Regions from separate parts of the Vreelandella sp. ssv genome, predicted to be linked through region 2. Evidence: predicted binding sites of a transcription regulator. Region 2 holds the regulator's gene; the other holds the start of a gene.
The links. Region 2 encodes FliA, which starts transcription of late flagellar genes. Its sites were predicted from a motif close to CTAAAGTTNNNNNNNNNNCNGCCGATA; they were not measured.

Region 1 (8,652 bases), 840 kb from region 2:
CTGGTCATTACGCCACTGACCTTTTTGGGAGGCAGCTTCTACTCGATTGATATGCTGCCGCCGTTCTGGCAAACCATTACGCTGGCTAACCCTGTTGTGTACTTGGTGAGTGGCTTTCGCTGGAGCTTTTACGGTATCAGCGACGTTAGCCTTGCCGCGAGTGTGGGCATGATTGCGCTATTTCTGGTGGCTTGCCTGGTCGCCATTGGCTGGATTTTCCGTACCGGCTATCGCCTTAAACCCTGATCCTTTTTAAACCCTGGAAGCTAGTAAACCTTTATGCCACTACTGCAAAGTATTGTGCACCGCCTCGACCCAACGCTTGACGGTGAGCGCCTAACCCTAACCGCAGCGCCCCAAACAGAACAGGCGGCTCCCAGCGATGACCCGGTAATGACAAGCTTGGTGGGGGCGCTCAATGACACCTACAACACCAAGCCTAAAGGCTGGGGGCGCTTTGCCGAAGAGGGCGAGCAGGCCGGTCCGTTGGCCATGTGGCTGCGCGACTATTTAGCCGGTGAACAGAGTTTTGCTGAGCTTTCAGTAGCACTGGCCGAACGGCTGGCCAAACAGCTTCAAGAGCAGCTGTCAGTGAGTGGTTACTTAGTGCTCAGCCACCAGCGTCAGGGTGATACCGAAACGCTGCTGATGGCATTGGTTCACCAGCGCGAAGGAATTGGCATTAACGCTGAGCATCACGCGGTGCCCGCTGCCCAGCTCAACACCAGCCAGCTCACTCTGGCGGCGCGCATCAACCTTACCCAGTGGCAGAGCGATGCACCGAATGCCCAGTATGTTTCGTTTCTAAAAGACCGCGGCGGCAAAAAGCTCGCCGAGGGGCTGGTCACACTGCTGGGGATGGAAGAAGGCGTCGATGCCCCGGCCGAAACCCGCACACTGCTGAAAGCGTTTAGCGACTACGTTGAGAAAGAGGATTACGACGACGAGGTGAGTCGTGAAAAAACCGACACGCTGGTGGACTACGCCAACGAACAGCTGCGCCGTGGCGAGCCGATGACACTGGAAGAGCTTTCCGGTCTGGTCAATGAGCAGCAGCCCAAAGCGTTTTACGAGCATATTCGCAACGCCGATTACGGGCTCTCGCCGGAAATTCCTCCCGATAAACGCACCTTGAGCCAGTTCCGCCGCTTTACCGGCCGAGCGGGCGGCGTCTCGATTAGCTTTGATTCTCACCTGTTGGGCTCAAGCATCGAGTACGACGCCGCTCAGGATCGCCTGATTATTAAGCAAGTGCCCAAGCAACTGAGAGAACAGCTTACCAAGAAGGATTAAGGTAATGACGATACTGGAGCTACTGAGGAGCCCTCTATGCTGAATGCCATTAGTGATTTCTTCCAGCGCACCTTGGCGCAACCCGAGCAGCGTGAAAATCAAACGCTTACGCTGGAACTGGCCACCGCTGCACTGTTGTGTGAAATCGTCCGCGCTGATTACGACACTACCGATGAAGAGCTTGCCGCGCTTCGCCTTATGCTTACCGAACGCTACCGACTAAGCGATAGCGATGTAGAAGAGCTAATGACACTGGCCCAGGCGGAAGTGGATGAGGCCGTCGATCACTACCAGTTCGTGAGCCTGATTAAAGAGCACTATAACTACGGCCAGCGCTGTGAGCTGGTCGCACAAATGTGGCAACTGGCCTGGGCCGACGGCAGCGTTGACCCTTTGGAAGAACACCGCATTCGCCGCTTGGCGGATCTGCTGTATGTGAGCCATAGCGATTTTATCCGCACCAAACTGCACGTAGAGGAGCGCAATAACCACGATGCATAACCGCAACGAAGACTCGAATTTAATGGATCTAATTGACTCAATTGAGAACATGAAGCAGGACGCTTCGCGGGTCAGCGTTGACGATGTGGTGCACGCCGTGGGGCGGCGATCATTTGGGCCGCTACTCCTGGTGGCTGGTTTAATTACACTGACGCCTATTATTGGCGATATACCCGGCATGCCAACGCTGATGGCCGCCCTGGTGCTCCTCGTTTCAGTCCAACTACTCGCTGGTCGAGACGCATTCTGGTTACCTGGCTGGCTGTTGAAGCGCTCACTTTCGCGGCAAAAGTTTGATAAGGGCCTTCATTACATGAAAAAGCCCGCTCGCTGGATTGATGGGCTGCTGCGCGTGCGCTTACCGTGGCTGACAGGTTATATAGGGATCCGCGTGACGGCGGTTGTCTGCCTGCTTATCGCCCTTGCCATGCCGCCTATGGAGTTCATTCCCTTTTCGGCTAACGGTGCGGGGCTGGCGCTGACGCTACTGGGGTTAGGCTTGGTTGCCCGTGATGGTATTGCGCTGTTACTAGGATTTGCACTGTTTGCTGCCACTACGGCTTTTATCGCGATGAGTTTGTTCTAACAAAGGTATTTTTCATGTCGGACACTTCACCACCCACGCCCCCTAAATTGCCGGAAAAGCAGGGGGCCTGGGAACGGCGCATCGAAGCAGCGCTGTGGAATTCACGCTTCTTGGTGATGTTGGCGGTCATACCCAGCCTGCTGGGGTCGTTAATGCTGTTTATTGTCGGCACTATGGATATTTTAAAGGTGGTCGCCGATGTTTTTCGTTATTACCTATTTGGCAGTGAGCAGAATATTCACGACAGTTTGGTGCCCGATATCATCATCGCGGTGGATATTTATCTTATCGCCATCGTACTGCTGATCTTTGGCTTAGGCGTCTACAGGCTATTCGTCTCCCGTATTGACCAAGCTGAAGCCAGTAATCTGCGCCACCCGTTTAACGTTGCATCGCTGGATCAGCTTAAAGACAAAATAGCCCGGGTGGTGATTCTAGCGGTGATTATTGAGTTTTTTCGCGCCGTGGTGGATATCCGCTTCGCCACACCGCTGGAGGCCATCTACTTAGCCCTTTCAGTATTGGCCCTGGCGGCCGCGCTTTATTTGATGAGCTTAGGCCACAAAGGCGAGTAAGCAAGCCTGCAATGATTGGCTAAGCTACTGCTCACCGGGTAATAGCAGTCCTTCCACGAGTCGGTTTAACTGTTGCTGGAACTGCCCGCCCGGCGAGGGCGGGTTGGGATCTGAGGTAATCACCACCGTCAGCTCACGCTCGGGAATAACATACAGCGCCTGGCCGCCATAACCACGCCCGTAATAAACCGCTTCCCCTTCTAGCTCTGTGATAAACCAGCCGTAGCCGTATCCATCGCCGGTCCACGGTGATGTGCCACGGGGCTGCCACGACTCTGCCACCCAACCTTCAGGTAGAACACGCTCGTCATTAACCACACCATCATTGCGATACAGTTCGCCTATCTCAATTAACGCCCGCGGCGAAAGCTGCATATCATTGCCGCCAAAATAGATGCCTTGGGGGTCGCGTAGCCAGGGGCGAATGGTGATATTGAGCGGATCACCTAATAAACGCTGGGCAAGGGCATGAGTAGTCTCGCCGCTGGCGTGGGTGAGTGCGGCGGAAAGCAGGTGGCTGGTGCCGGTGGAGTAGAGCATTCGCCCGCCGGGTTCATCGACAAAGGGTCGCGTCAGCGCATCATTGACCCAATTTTTACTGGCCACCCATGCACCGTAGTTGCTGCCTGAAGTACGCTCCAACCCCGCCTGCAGGGCGAGTAGGTGGGCAACGGTAATATCCCTAACTCGCGGATCCATACCGCTAGGTAGGTGCTCGCCAAAGAGCGCTACCATTGGCTGATCAGTCGATTCGATGACGCCTGCCTCAATCGCCGCACCAGTAATCGCCGCCAGCACGGTTTTCGACAGCGACTTAATATTGGCAGGTGACGCCACCCCCGGCCCACCCTGGTGAAGCTCGTGAATAATCTCGCCATCGTAGGCCACTACCACGCTGTGTACGCGTTCAAGCTGGCGGGTTTGCTGGTCTAGCGTCTGGAGTGCATTTGTAGAAGGCTCATTAGCGGCTGAAAAGGCGATAGGAAGCAACGACATAACAGCAAACGAAATAAGCAAAGCAGTAGCGCGCATCGCAACACCTTCGGTATAAGTGGCAAGGGTCCGGGGTTTAGAAGCCAAACAAGTTCCACAACACAAGCCTAGTCACTTTCTATCAGGGAAATGCAACGACATTACGCAAAAGGATAAAAAGCCTGCTAGGATGGGTGTGTTGGGTATTGAGTAAGCAAGCCTTTGATTTCCCTAAAACGCAATAAGCAAGGAGCGCCCTATGCGTAATATTATCTACATTATTGGTCTCATCGTGGTTGTGCTATTCATTCTGTCGATGCTCGGCCTGCGCTAAGCGACATAAATTAGGTTTTTTGAGCTATGTTTTAGAAAAATAGCCTAAAATAATGAACCTAAGCAAAAAACCGCCCGAAGCTCTCGCTTATGGCGGTTTTTTTATGGGCTGCTTTTATGAGCTCTTCTGATCAGCAATGCGTGGCAGCACTAGATGTTAAGCGCAGTCAGCGGCCCCTTGACCAAACATATCGAACATCAACTCACGGCCAAGGCTGGTCAAAACAAAGCGGCCATACTCATTAAAAGAGGCGGCTTCACTGGTTTCCATCACTTGCTGACAGGTAGCCCAGGCAGGTGCTGCCGCGCTGAGCGCCAAAAGTTCACGGCGGGCTAAGCCGCGCTGGGGAAGGGTAATGGTTTCTAACACATGTCCGTTAACGTAGAGCAGTTCAGCGGCAATCGATAAGCATTGGCGAAGGCTACGTTGAACATTTGCAGTAGTCGTAGGCCCATGAGGCGCTTTTAAAGGACGTTCTTTTGTCAGTTCGGGAGGCATTTTATGTTCTCCTGCGGTTAGCACCAAATCGGGCTTGTGCAGCGCATTATAAACCAAGGAGGGTATTAGACCAAGGTCTATAATTAGGCAAAAACCTCCCACTTTCGAACTCATCAACGGTAAGCCAATGTGCTACGCTCGCTGTCACGTATTTTAGCGAGTCAATAAGTCATGCAGATCAGTGTATTCGGAACCGGTTATGTCGGCCTTGTTGCGGGCGCTTGTTTAGCCGATGTGGGGCATCAAGTCACCTGTATGGATGTTAATGCTGAGCGTATCGAACAGCTTAATTCAGGCGACGTGCCGATTTTTGAGCCAGGGCTAAGCACCATTGTTACCCATAACGTAGCAGCAGGGCGTTTACGCTTTACCACCGATGCTGCCCAGGCGGTCGACAATGGCGAGCTATTATTCATCGCCGTAGGAACGCCGCCTGATGAAGATGGCAGTGCCGACCTGCGCTATGTGCTAGAGGTGGCGCGCACCATTGGTCAGCACATGGACAGCTACAAGCTGGTCATTGATAAATCCACCGTGCCGGTGGGCACTGCCGAAAAAGTCCAGGCCGCTATTAGCGAGGTTCTCGAACAGCGCGGTGTAGCACACGCGTTCGACGTTTGCTCAAACCCTGAGTTTATGAAAGAGGGAGCGGCGATTGAAGACTTTACCCGTGGCGCGCGTATTATTGCCGGCACGGAAAGCGAACGGGTAAAAGCGCATATGCAAGAGTGCTATGCCCCCTACAATCGCAACCACGAAAAACTGATGTTTATGAGCGTGCGGGCTGCCGAGCTGACCAAATACGCCGCCAATGCCATGCTCGCCACCAAAATCAGCTTTATGAACGAGATTGCCAATCTTGCTGAACGGCTGGAAGTGGACGTTGAAGATGTGCGTCGTGGCATTGGCAGCGACCCGCGTATTGGCTACCACTTTATCTACCCAGGCTGCGGCTACGGTGGCTCCTGCTTCCCCAAAGATGTACAAGCGTTGGAGCGGGCCGCGCGTCAGTTAGGCTATACGCCGGAACTGCTTAGCGCTGTTGAAGCGGTTAACTTACGCCAAAAGCAGACCCTGTTCACAAAACTGCAAGACAACTTAGGCAATCTAAGCGGTAAAACCATTGCCGTGTGGGGCTTGGCGTTTAAACCTAACACCGATGATATGCGCGAAGCACCTAGCCGCACATTGATGGAAGCACTCTGGCAGGCGGATGCTAAGGTGCAAGCGTTTGACCCAGAAGCCATGGCGGAGTGCCGGCGCATCTATGGCGAGCGCGATGACCTAATGCTGGCAGGCGACCGAATTCAAGCCGTGAAAGGCGCCGATGCCCTGGTGATTTGCACCGAGTGGAAAGAGTTCCGTAGCGTCGACTTCACCTGGCTAGCTGGCCAGTTGGTTGAAAAAGTCGTCATCGATGGGCGTAATTTATACACACCCAGTGCCGTTGAAGAGGCAGGTCTACGTTACATTGGGGTGGGGAGAAAGAGTAATTAGAATATAGCGTTACTGACAATATCTTATTAACGCTTTATACGTGAATTACGGATCGTTACTCTGAATTACGTCTTAATACGAAAAAAATAGTTAAATATTCAAGTTATAGTTCACTTAGTTGTTATATTAAGGTAGTTGTATTAGAAGTAGTGCTAAGCATCGCTCCATTAATAAGCAGTAATAGAAAGCATCAGGCGTAGCAACACGTATTTAAAAAAGGCATTGGTTTTATGGCTTCCATCTCATCACTTGGTATTGGTTCTGGCCTAGATCTCAACGGGCTATTGGATCAGTTACAAGACGCCGAACGCGGTAAACTTGAGCCGATTGCACAACAGGTCCAGTCTGAAAATGCGCAAATATCAGCCTACGGACAGTTGAAGAGCGCGCTTTCCCAATTTCAGAGTTCTGCTGAAGCACTCAACGAAGTGTCTTCATTTGAGAGCCTGACAACCAACGTTGAGGGCAGTGCTGTTAGCGCTGTTAGCAGCAATGAGGCGCAGCCTGGTCAGTACGAAGTGCAGGTTGACCGTTTAGCGACAGCAGGTAGTTTGGTGACTGAGCGCCTGGAAACAGCAGTGGAAAGTATAGTGTCGGGCGAACAGTCTTTGGATTTTACTATCGCTGATGGAAACCTGACGACTATTACTATCCCTGATGGCAGCTCTCTTAAAGATATGCGTGACGCCATCAATGAGCAGAGTGATGGTCGTCTTAATGCCTCGATTATTGATGACGGTGAAGGATATCGTCTTGCTGTAAATGCTACCGATACGGGTGCAGACGCGAGTATCGAAAGCACCAATTTTTCAAACATTCTAGCGGGTGATGCACAAACCTCCGACGTGCAGGTAGTTCAAACGGGCCAGGATGCTGAATTTAACGTCAATGGAATCGATATTGTTAGCCCCACTAATCAAGTGGAAGGTGCTATTCAAGGTGTTACCCTAAATTTAACTGAGGCTGGTGCGACGAGCACAGTGAGTGTTGAGCAGGATAACGAGGCGATGCGAGAGAAAGTCTCTGCATTTGTTGACGACTTCAACACCCTCAAAGATACCATTACTAGTTTAACAGCCTACGATCCAGAGACGGGGCAAGCGGGTGGGTTGAACGCCGATGCGACGACTCGCGCTGTTGAAAGGGAACTGCGTCAAACAATCAGCAGTGTTGTCGGTGGGGATGGCTTTAATGTTTTATCTGATATAGGTATCTCTCTCCAAGTGGATGGCAAGCTAGTTATTGATGAAGATAAATTAGATAGTATTGTTACAAATCAGCCAGATAAAATCGCGAGTTTTTTCGCAGGGAATAGCGAAGAGGGCGGCATGGCAGGTCAAATTACCGCGTCACTTGAGAGCCTTGTCGGGTCAGACGGTCGTCTTGAAAACGCTATCAGTGCATCTGAAAGGCGCGTTGATTCGTTAGAAGACCGTTTCACTACCACTGAAAGCCGTATTGAACAAACCGTAGAGCGTTATCGAACCCAGTTCCAAGCAATGGACGGTATGGTGGCACAAATGAATCAAACCAGCGCCTACTTAACCCAGCAGTTTGCAGCACTGGGACAGCAAAACCAAAGTTAAATAGATAAAAAGCTAAATTAGCTTCATGTGAAATGCCTGGCACAATGTGCTGGGCATTTTTTTGGAATAGCCTAAAAAGTCATAGCCGCTAAAGTTTTCCCCTCCACAGCCGATAATTCCCATAGATACCTTTATCTACTACTTATAAGGAACTGAGTCATGGCTTCGATAACTGCACTTGGTGTGGGTTCTGGTCTGGATCTCTCTGGCTTGGTGGATCAGCTTAAAGCGGCCGAACGCCAAAAGCTTGTACCTATTCTAGAGCAGCAAAGTGCTCAGAAAACCAAAATATCTGCTTATGGGCGCCTAGAATCAGCGATGGATAGGGTGCAAGCCTCTATTGCTGCGCTGAATGAGGCCTCTACGTTTAAGCAGCAAAAAAGCACCGTGACGGGCGATGGCGTATTGGCGACCGCAGGCGAAACCGCGAATGCCGGGCGCTATGAAGTGACCGTTACCCAATTGGCACGCGCAGGCAGCGCTGCTTCTAATAGCGTGGCGCTAGACCAAGAACTAACAGCAGCCGATGCAACGCTGACGCTTAACTTCGGTGCTGGCGCTACGCAAACAAGCTACGACGTTGCTATTTCAGCAGGTAGCACACTGGCTGATGTTCGTGACCAAATCAACGCGGATAAAGAGGCTGGTGTCACTGCTTCTATCGTAAATGATGGCACCGGGTACCGCTTAGCGCTGAGCTCAAAAGAGACGGGCCAAGATGCTTCACTGGAGAGTTTCTCAGGCTTGGCATCGCTGACCATGGATGCAGCCACCCAACGTTCAGGTCAAGACGCCGAGCTGAATGTCAAT
Region 2 (8,652 bases):
GCAACGAGCTCTCCACCAAGTGCGCCAGGGCCACCAACACATCATCACCAACGCTATGGCCGTGGGCATCGTTGATCTGCTTGAAGTTATCTACATCGAATAGCAACAGGGCAAAGGCAGCCGCGTAGCGCTTGGCAGCCACTAGCTCGGCATTGATCGCTTCTTCGATGCGGTAACGATTCCACACTTTGGTTAATGGATCGAAATGCGCTAGCTGCTCAAGACGCTGATTCACCTCGGCAAGGGCTTTGCGCTCCCGTTCCAAGTGCATGTTCAGTGAGCTAATTTCATAGGCTGAAATCGCCAACGTCAGGTCTTCACCCAAATCGACCGCCGCTAGGCGCTCTACCCGCTGCCACGCTTCGCTTTTGCCCACCACTTCTTCATACCAAGCAACCGACGGGATCGCTATCGACGCTTGCTGGGGATTCGTTGAAGGTTGCATCGCCCAATACAACGTTTCTACCTGCTCAGGGCGAAAGAAGATCAACCATGCGCGCTGGGTAGAATTCATTGGCAGCGGGACGGCCAAGGCGCCGCACTGGTCGGGCATGGCTAACGAGCAGGTTAATGGCTCTTTGCCTAGCTGACGTGTGCACCAAGGTCCGCTATGTACATGGGCTCTCTCGATACGTAATACAAACTGACTAATGGCTTCCGGGGAGGGCGTCACGCCTGCTTGATAAGCGCCTCCATTCACCCAGAGCACAATGCCATGGGCGCGAAACAGCTTCATCCAAGTGGCCGCCTGCTCATGGAGTAGCTGCTGGGGGCTATGCGGTTCACTGCGCGCTCGGGCACTCAGTACAAGGCTATCCTGTACGCGCTGTAAGTAGCGCGCCTCTTGACGCGCCCGCAGTAGCAGCATGCGCTGCGTGGCCATTTGCACTAAGGTGCGAACAGCATCGCGCACCGAGGGATCAACCGAATGCGGAATTGCCGAGTGGCAAAACACTAAGCCCCACAGGCCAGTGTCCCCTTGCATGGCTAAACTGAGCGAGCCACGTACTCCCATGCGCTGTAAATAGCGCTGCCTTTCTGGGGCAGGGGCACGTAAAAAACTGCCGCGCAAGCGTGTGGCAGCGCAAGCGGGCTTTAGCGTTTCAGGGGAGGCATTTGCATCTTCAATCAACCGCACGGGGTGATTTTCATAGCTTTGCCGCAAAACGCTAGGGAAGTCACTGGCGGGAAAACGCTGACCCAGTAGCGAAGGCAACTGCTCTCCCAGCGCTTCAGCGACCATCAAGCCATGCCAATCGCTATCGAAATGGCACACGCTGACACGGTCATGACCGGTGAGCTGTTGAATGGCATTGACTAGGGAGTCGAGCAGTTCCTCTTGATGAGTCGATTCAGCCAAATGCATCAACCGCTCGTTCACCGTCCCCAGTAGACGGCGTTTTCCAAGAGGGTTAAGTGGCTCAATCTCAACAATGACTTGCTTATCTTCTCGGTAAGCATGCAGTTGAAAACGTACGCTGCTGTGTTTAGGTCGAATAAACGCCAACGGCCCGGGCAGGCGCTGCTGCCCCTGAAGCTCACGACGCACTCGCTGGCTAAGACGTTTTCCCAACACGCAGGCAAGACTTAACTTCCCGTTTTCAGGGCATTCTATACCGGTCAAGCGGGTGAAGTTTGTGCTGGTAGCTTGAATACGTCGGCAATCAACATCTAATACCAACAAAGCACCAAACGACTGCAATAGCGGGCGGTACATGGACACAGGCGTGGCCTCAAGAATCTATTCACCCTTCGACCTGCTGCCTGAGCAACAGCTCTACGCGCCGGTTGGCCGCTCGGCCATCTGCGGTTGCGTTCGGTTCCATGGGTTGGGTATCAGCATAGCCGACAGCCCGCATACGAGAAATATTGAACCCTTGGCGCTCTAAATGCCGTACAACGGCGATCGCCCGCGCTGATGAAAGCTCCCAGTTAGAGGGGAAGCGGGCTGTCGAAATGGGTACGCTATCGGTATGGCCTTCTACCGAAATTTGCCCGTCAAAACCGTTGAGCACATCCATAAGACGTTCGATAACGCTACGCCCCTGAGTGGTCAACACTGCTTGGCCGCTGGGAAATAACAAGCTGGTATCAATTCTCAGCGTAACGCCTTCGCGGCCTTGCGATACGCTTACACCAGGAATATTGAGCCCAGCAAACTGCGGCTGCAATCCTTCGTGGCGGGGCTTAATACCGGTGGCCAGAGACGCTAGCGGCAACGATGATACAGCGCTAGCTGAACGCATGAAAGCAGTATCAGCGGCTTCACCGCCACCCGGGGGCGTCATCGAAAGCAGTAGCACGAAAAGCGTGATGAGCAGCGTCAGCACATCAAGATAGCTGGTTAGCCAACCCTCATCACCATCGCCTGGCGATGGTGTCATTTCCAGTGCATGGCGTGTATCACGGTCTAACATGGTGGCTATCCTTTAGCCGCCGAGCTCACCGACGAGTCAGGTCTTGGCTTGACACTATTATCACGAATTTCATCGTGGTAATTAGCCACAAAAGAGTTAAGGGTTTCTTCAATAAACGAGGGCAAACGACGTTTGGTAATCAGTGAAATACCTTCCAGCACCATGTTCATGGTAATCAACCGCTCTTCGGTACGCCGCTCTAGTTTCACTGCAATCGGCTTAAACACTAAGTTAGCGAGTAAAATGCCATAAAAGGTGGTCAGCAGTGCCACCGCCATGCGGGGGCCGATCACCTGCAGATCGCCAGCATCCATCACCTCCAGCATATTCACCAGTCCCACCAAGGTACCGATCATGCCAAACGCGGGGGCATAGGTGGCCATGGTACGAAATATTTGTGCTTCGGCATGCTCACGTGCTTTTAGGCGGGCAATGCGCCAGCGCAGCATGTCAAAAATCTCATCCTCTTTAGTGTTGGCAATCACCAACTGGATGCCGGTGCGTAAAAAAGGATTGCGCGTATGCTCCAGCTCACGCTCGACCGCGCGCACATCCCCTTTAAACCAGAGTCGCGACATATCCACCAGTTCGCGGATATCGTCACGCATATAGGTATTTTCACGCCGGAACACCAAGCCCACCAAACGTACGACACGGAGCACTTCTTTTAGCGGATAACTGATAAAGGTCGCCGCCAATGTACCGGTCACCACAATGGCCAGCCCCGGTAAATTGATGAAGCTTTCGGGGGACTCTGCGGTAAAAAACAGCACGCTCACCAGCAGCAGTATGCTGGCAAATATGCCTATTAACGTCGAAGGATTCATCCACGGCTCCTTGCCGGTCACAAGTGAGTAAACAAGAGGTGTTATGCGGAGTCGTGTAAACGCGCGCGTAAACGACTCACGGCTTGGCTATGCAGTTGAGAAACGCGTGATTCCGTTACACCCAACACAGCCCCTACTTCCTTGAGGTTGAGCTCTTCCTGGTAATAGAGCGCCATTAACAACTTTTCACGCTCGGGCAGCGCTTCTATTGCGTCAATCAAGGTTTGCCGCTGCTGGCCATCTAGCAACTGTTCAAACGGTGAATGACTCAGCTCGTTACTCACCGGCTCACCGCCATCGGCCACCAGCTCTTCAAAGGGCAGCAGTTGACCGCTATTAGTGTCATTGAGAAGCTGCTGATATTCACTCAACGGCATCTCAAGATGGTGGGCAATTTCGCTCTCTTCCGGTGCTCGACCCAGCTGTTGTTCTAATTGACGAACGGCGCTATCTACCGCTCGTGCTGAGCGGCGAACGCTGCGGGGCAGCCAGTCTCGAGTGCGCAACTCGTCCATCATCGCACCACGAATACGCTGGCTGGCAAAGGTCGCAAACGTCGCGCCTTGAGTAGCATCAAAGCGACCGAGCGCTTCTAATAGCCCTACCATCCCGGCTTGAACAAGGTCATCGAGCTCAATGCTGGCTGGCAAACGGACCTGAAGCGTCAAGGCCTGACGTCGCACCAGTGGCATGTATTGCGTCAACAGCTCACTCTGTTTGATTCTGCCTTGTGCTGTGTACATCCTCTCGCCTCGCGGCTATACAGCCTTCACTGATAGTTCACAATCATTTGCAGCCCCTGCACACGAACCGGCCGCTGGCCGGGGCGTAAGGCAAAGCGAAAATGCAATGGCGCATCTGCCGCTCGCCCCGCCAGTGCGGTGGTTGAGCCACGCATACCCGTTAACGCAACGCACTGCTCAGGATGGCATAACCAGGCGTTTAACAGCGCATCGGGGGGATATTGAAACTGCCACTGAATACGCTCAAGCTGTCCTGATCTAAGAGTAGCAACGGCGGGAGGGGCAGCGGTTTGACTAGCACTTGTCCGATCACTCATCGCCACCATCAGCCCGGGGATCTGGGTACTCCAACTACCGCTTGCCGCCTGAGCACTCGCCGCTAACCCTGTCAGTAGCAGTCCGATTAGTAGTAACGCAATCTGCACCTTCACTCCTCTTGATAACCAGCTTAGCATGCTTGGTCTCCTCGGCGGAGGTCACTCATCGTGCAAGTACCAGTAGTTCCATATTTAAGTAGTACTCGGCGGCTCCACGCAAGTTATCAAGCAACCCCTGGCGCGGCAAATGTGGCTCGTGAAGCGCCAGTAAACGGCGCGGCCCACCCCGTTCATTTAGCTGACGTAATGTCCGGTACATAGCGGCAAAGGCATCGGCATCGCTGCTGATCCAAAGTGCCCAACGGCTGTATTGATCACACAACTGAGCCAGGTCAGACGTTTCTGCCATGGCGATATGTATGTCCCAGTCATCAGGATCACCGGCCCAGCTTCGACCTAGCGTAGACCATTGCCCCAAGCGGGCTTTAACCTTATTCACCTGGGCTGCACCACTACCCGGCAATCCGACCACAATCAGCGGAATTTTAGGCTGGGGCGGCGCCATCGCTGCTGGTTCTTCGGCCATTGCTGCGGTCGGCGTTAAAAGAGAAGCAATCTGTTCAGGTTCAGACACATGCTCTGCCGCCGCAACATCAACAGCTCCCTCAGCCTGCTGCTGTTGTCGCTGCAGGTTGGCCCACTTGCGCAGTCCCGAGGCTTGATCTTGTTCGCTCACGCCACGCCCTCGCGACTAATACTGCTCATTTGGCGAATCGCATCCCGCGCCATAAATGCATAGACCAGCGCATCAAGCATACCGGTATCGCGACGGCGTCGGCTCGTGCCCGTCAGGTTGAGCAAGTCGCCGCGCAGTGTCTGCGCTCCCTCATCATCAGCGACATCGAGATGCCCCGCGACCGATGCCATACCGCTGGCCATTAACAGGCGTACTTCGGCGTTTACATCACCGCTATCGGCCTCTTTTAACTGCTGCCACGCGCGGCGCGTCAACGCTGCTAAACCGTCGCTCTGCAGTTGCGTTATCAGTAGCGAGAGCACCTCTGCTCCCAGCCGTGCCGGGGTAAGCCAATAACGCCGCGCCACGACTTTGGCACTTTCAGGGTCGCGAATTTCCCCACACCAGGCGAGCAGAGAAAGGCCGGAGGCGTCCTCTACTTCGGCGTAAGCGGTCCAAAGCTGCACGGGCTGTCCTCGAAAACGTAAGCCCACATGGTGCGTCAGCACACTGTCATTAAATAATTGGCGAATGGTCTGGCGCTCGTGGTGAAAGCGTACGCGATGACTAGGGGACACTTGGCTGATCCAGGTCAAATGCTCGGCTTCTAGCCACGCCAGCGCATCAGGCTCGGGTAAGCGTGGCAATAAATGTACCGCGACACCGCTTGCTTCCGTCAGCGCGGCTAGGCGCGGCTGCCACCCAGCCGCGTGGCGATGCTGCAGCCAGGGTAGCGCCAGCCAAGCGCCCTCTGTGTCTAACCCAATATCGGGCATCGCCCAGTCGCAGCCGCGCTCATTGCGCCGAGCTGACCATGCCATTCCCAACGTTGTATTGGCGGCTGGGTAATGGGCCAATAGGGCATCTAAACGCTCTTCTTGGAGACGACCCGGTAGTGACGCTAAATCCCAGGTTGCTTCTAATTCCGCAAATCCCGTAACGCGTTGGCGCAGCCGCGCCAGCAACGACGACAAGCGACGCCCTTGCCCGAGAACATCCCGAGACCAGCGTGGCATTCCCATTGGGGTGTCAGCACTGTGCGCTCGTTCGCGCTGCGGCGTTGCCGTGTTGAGCGCTTGATCAACGAGGACGTCGGGAGCAGCAATCGCCATATCTTCAGGCACCTGCTGACCGTTGGAACCAAACAGCACGCGCATTCCATGACGCATGACAATGTCGAGTACCGGTGCTAGGCGGCCTGCCTCATCCTGCTTGGTAATAATGCAGTCATCTAACTCTGCGCCTACCGCTCGGGCGGCCTGGCGATAACGCAATACGACCTCTTCGAGGGTTTCCGGCTGACTGGCAGCATTGAGCAGTAGCACTAGGCGCACCCGTGAGCGTCCGCCCTGAAGGTGGGCAATCTGCTCGATGACGCGCTGGTCACGCTGGCTCATGCCCACGGTGTCGATAATCACCCACTGCTTGCCCTGCAGGCGACCTAGCAGGTCGTCAATGGGCTGTTCGGCATCCAGTGCATACATGGGCGTGTCCAGCAAACGCGCATAGATGCGTAGCTGCTCATGGGCACCAATCCGGAAACTGTCAGTCGTCACCAGCGCCACTGGGCGGGTGCCATGTCGCATGACAAAACGCGCGGCCAGCTTAGCGGTGGTGGTGGTTTTCCCTACCCCCGTTGGTCCTACCAGGGCAACAATCCCGGTTTGGTCGAAAAAGCTTGGCTCATCACTTAGCACACAGAGGCGATCCATTAACTGCTGGCGCAGCCACTGCAGCGGCGCGCCGTTATCACCACCTACTGCGATTAATGGCTCAGGTAATCCCGCCAGCAGCTCATCAGCGAGCTCGCTGCTAAAGCCGACATTCCATAGCAGTTGGCGCAGCCGCGCAGCGGTTCCCGCAGGCGGCTCCTGGGGAGTGGGAGCAGCCTTAGCTGACTGGCTACTGGCCAGCAGAGCGCGCATATCCTGCATCTCTTGCAGTAAGCGCTCACTCATCGTCTGCATCGCATCTTGCGCTGGCGGGGCTGCCAGCGTTTCGGGAGGACTAGGCTCTGGTGAAGGCTCAAAATGGTCAATGGCTTCGTCCGCCATGGCCAGAATCTCAACGCCCCCTTCAGTGCGCCGATTAGCGACAATCAGGGCATCTTCACCGAGCGTCTCGCGCACTTGGCGCATTACATCACGACTATTGGCTCCCACGAAACGTCTAACGCTCATGACTTACCCTTTGCCTATGCTGGAAATGGATGACGCTAGCCTATCACGGCATACGATGATCAACGTCCGCCTACCAGCGTAGTTACCCTTAATGTGCGGTCATCGGGAATTTCCGCCTGAGACAGCACCGACATATGGCGTAAACGACGGCGTAAGAAACGCGACAATACTGCTCGCAGCGAGTGCTGCACGATCAGCACCGGTGGTTCGCCAGAACTTTCATGTCGCTCTAAGGCCTGCTGGGCCTGGGTCATCAGTGTCTCTGCCAACCCGGGCTCCATCGCACCGTTGCCATTCATGGCCTGCACCAACACTTGTTCTAACTGGGCATCCAGGCCCATTACATTGAGTGTCTCCTGCCCGGCAAACCACTGCTGGACAATCGCCCTGCCCAGGGAAACACGCACTAACGCCGTTAGCTCGTTAGGATCTTTTTGCTGGCTGGCGTACTCCGCTAATGTATCCAAAATGGTGCGCATATCGCGAATAGAGACATCTTCATCCAGCAGGTTTTGCAAAATACGCTGCAACACCGTCAGCGAAATGGCTTTCGGAATCACTTCTTCGACCAGCGCTTTCTGGTCATCACCCATTTTATCCAGCAGCTTCTGCACTTCCTGACGCCCCAGCATTTCCGGCGAATGGCGATGCAGCAGATGATTCAAGTGGGTCGCGATCACCGTACTGGCGTCCACCACGGTGTAGCCGTAAACCTGAGCATGCTCACGCTGATTGCTGTCAATCCAAACAGCGGGCAAGCCAAAGGCGGGATCTTGGGTATGGGTGCCCTGCAACTCGCCTGATACCTGGCCTGGATTGATCGCCAGCCATTTGCCCGGCTGCGCCTCCGCGCGGCCAATTTCAGCGCCTTTCATGGAGAGCACATAGGCATTGGGCGGCAGTTCCAGATTATCGCGGATATGCACGACTGGCGGCAGGAAGCCGACTTCCTGAGCAAACTTCTTCCGCACGCTCTTAATGCGGCCAAGCAGCTCACCTTTTTGACGCGAGTCGACCAGCGGTATTAAACGATGGCCCACTTCCAAGCCGAGGGTGTCGACAAGCTGCACATCTTCCCAACTAGCTTCGGGGGTCTCTTGTAAAGGTACAGGTGCAGTGGCAATTTCCTCCTTGACCAAGGCTTGCTCTTTTTGGCGCATAAGAAACCATGCCAAACCGGCCAATAACAAGGTAAAGAGCAGGAATACAAAATTGGGCATGCCGGGCACCATGCCTAGCAGGCCCATAACAACGGCCGCCAAAATCAGCACCTGAGGATTAACGAACAGTTGGCTAAGCATTTGCTGGCCAATATCCTCGTTGGTGTCGGTACTCACCCGTGAGACCGTGACACCCGCTGCGGTCGAGATCACCAACGCTGGAATTTGTGCCACCAGACCGTCGCCGATCGCCAGCAACATATAGGTCTTAC

Region 1: the regulator FliA is predicted to act here: its motif matches at 6,354-6,380, upstream of fliD (flagellar filament capping protein FliD).

The regions. Positions count from the first base shown of each region.
Region 1 covers NZ_CM182545.1:3,555,463-3,564,114, reverse strand. Annotated here, with positions in the region: gene AC5TBW_RS16240 (ABC transporter permease) at 1-246, shown strand, start outside; gene AC5TBW_RS16235 (nucleoid-associated protein) at 280-1,293, shown strand; gene AC5TBW_RS16230 (tellurite resistance TerB family protein) at 1,330-1,794, shown strand; gene AC5TBW_RS16225 (exopolysaccharide biosynthesis protein) at 1,787-2,380, shown strand; gene AC5TBW_RS16220 (YqhA family protein) at 2,395-2,955, shown strand; gene AC5TBW_RS16215 (serine hydrolase domain-containing protein) at 2,980-3,987, opposite strand; gene AC5TBW_RS16210 (hypothetical protein) at 4,418-4,759, opposite strand; gene AC5TBW_RS16205 (UDP-glucose dehydrogenase family protein) at 4,931-6,256, shown strand; gene fliD (flagellar filament capping protein FliD) at 6,487-7,842, shown strand; gene fliD (flagellar filament capping protein FliD) at 8,002-8,652, shown strand, end outside.
Region 2 covers NZ_CM182545.1:108,385-117,036, reverse strand. Annotated here, with positions in the region: gene AC5TBW_RS00540 (sensor domain-containing diguanylate cyclase) at 1-1,717, opposite strand, end outside; gene AC5TBW_RS00535 (OmpA/MotB family protein) at 1,746-2,417, opposite strand; gene AC5TBW_RS00530 (motility protein A) at 2,423-3,244, opposite strand; gene AC5TBW_RS00525 (RNA polymerase sigma factor FliA) at 3,286-3,987, opposite strand; gene AC5TBW_RS00520 (flagellar protein FlhE) at 4,014-4,442, opposite strand; gene AC5TBW_RS00515 (hypothetical protein) at 4,468-5,040, opposite strand; gene flhF (flagellar biosynthesis GTPase FlhF) at 5,037-7,220, opposite strand; gene flhA (flagellar biosynthesis protein FlhA) at 7,280-8,652, opposite strand, start outside.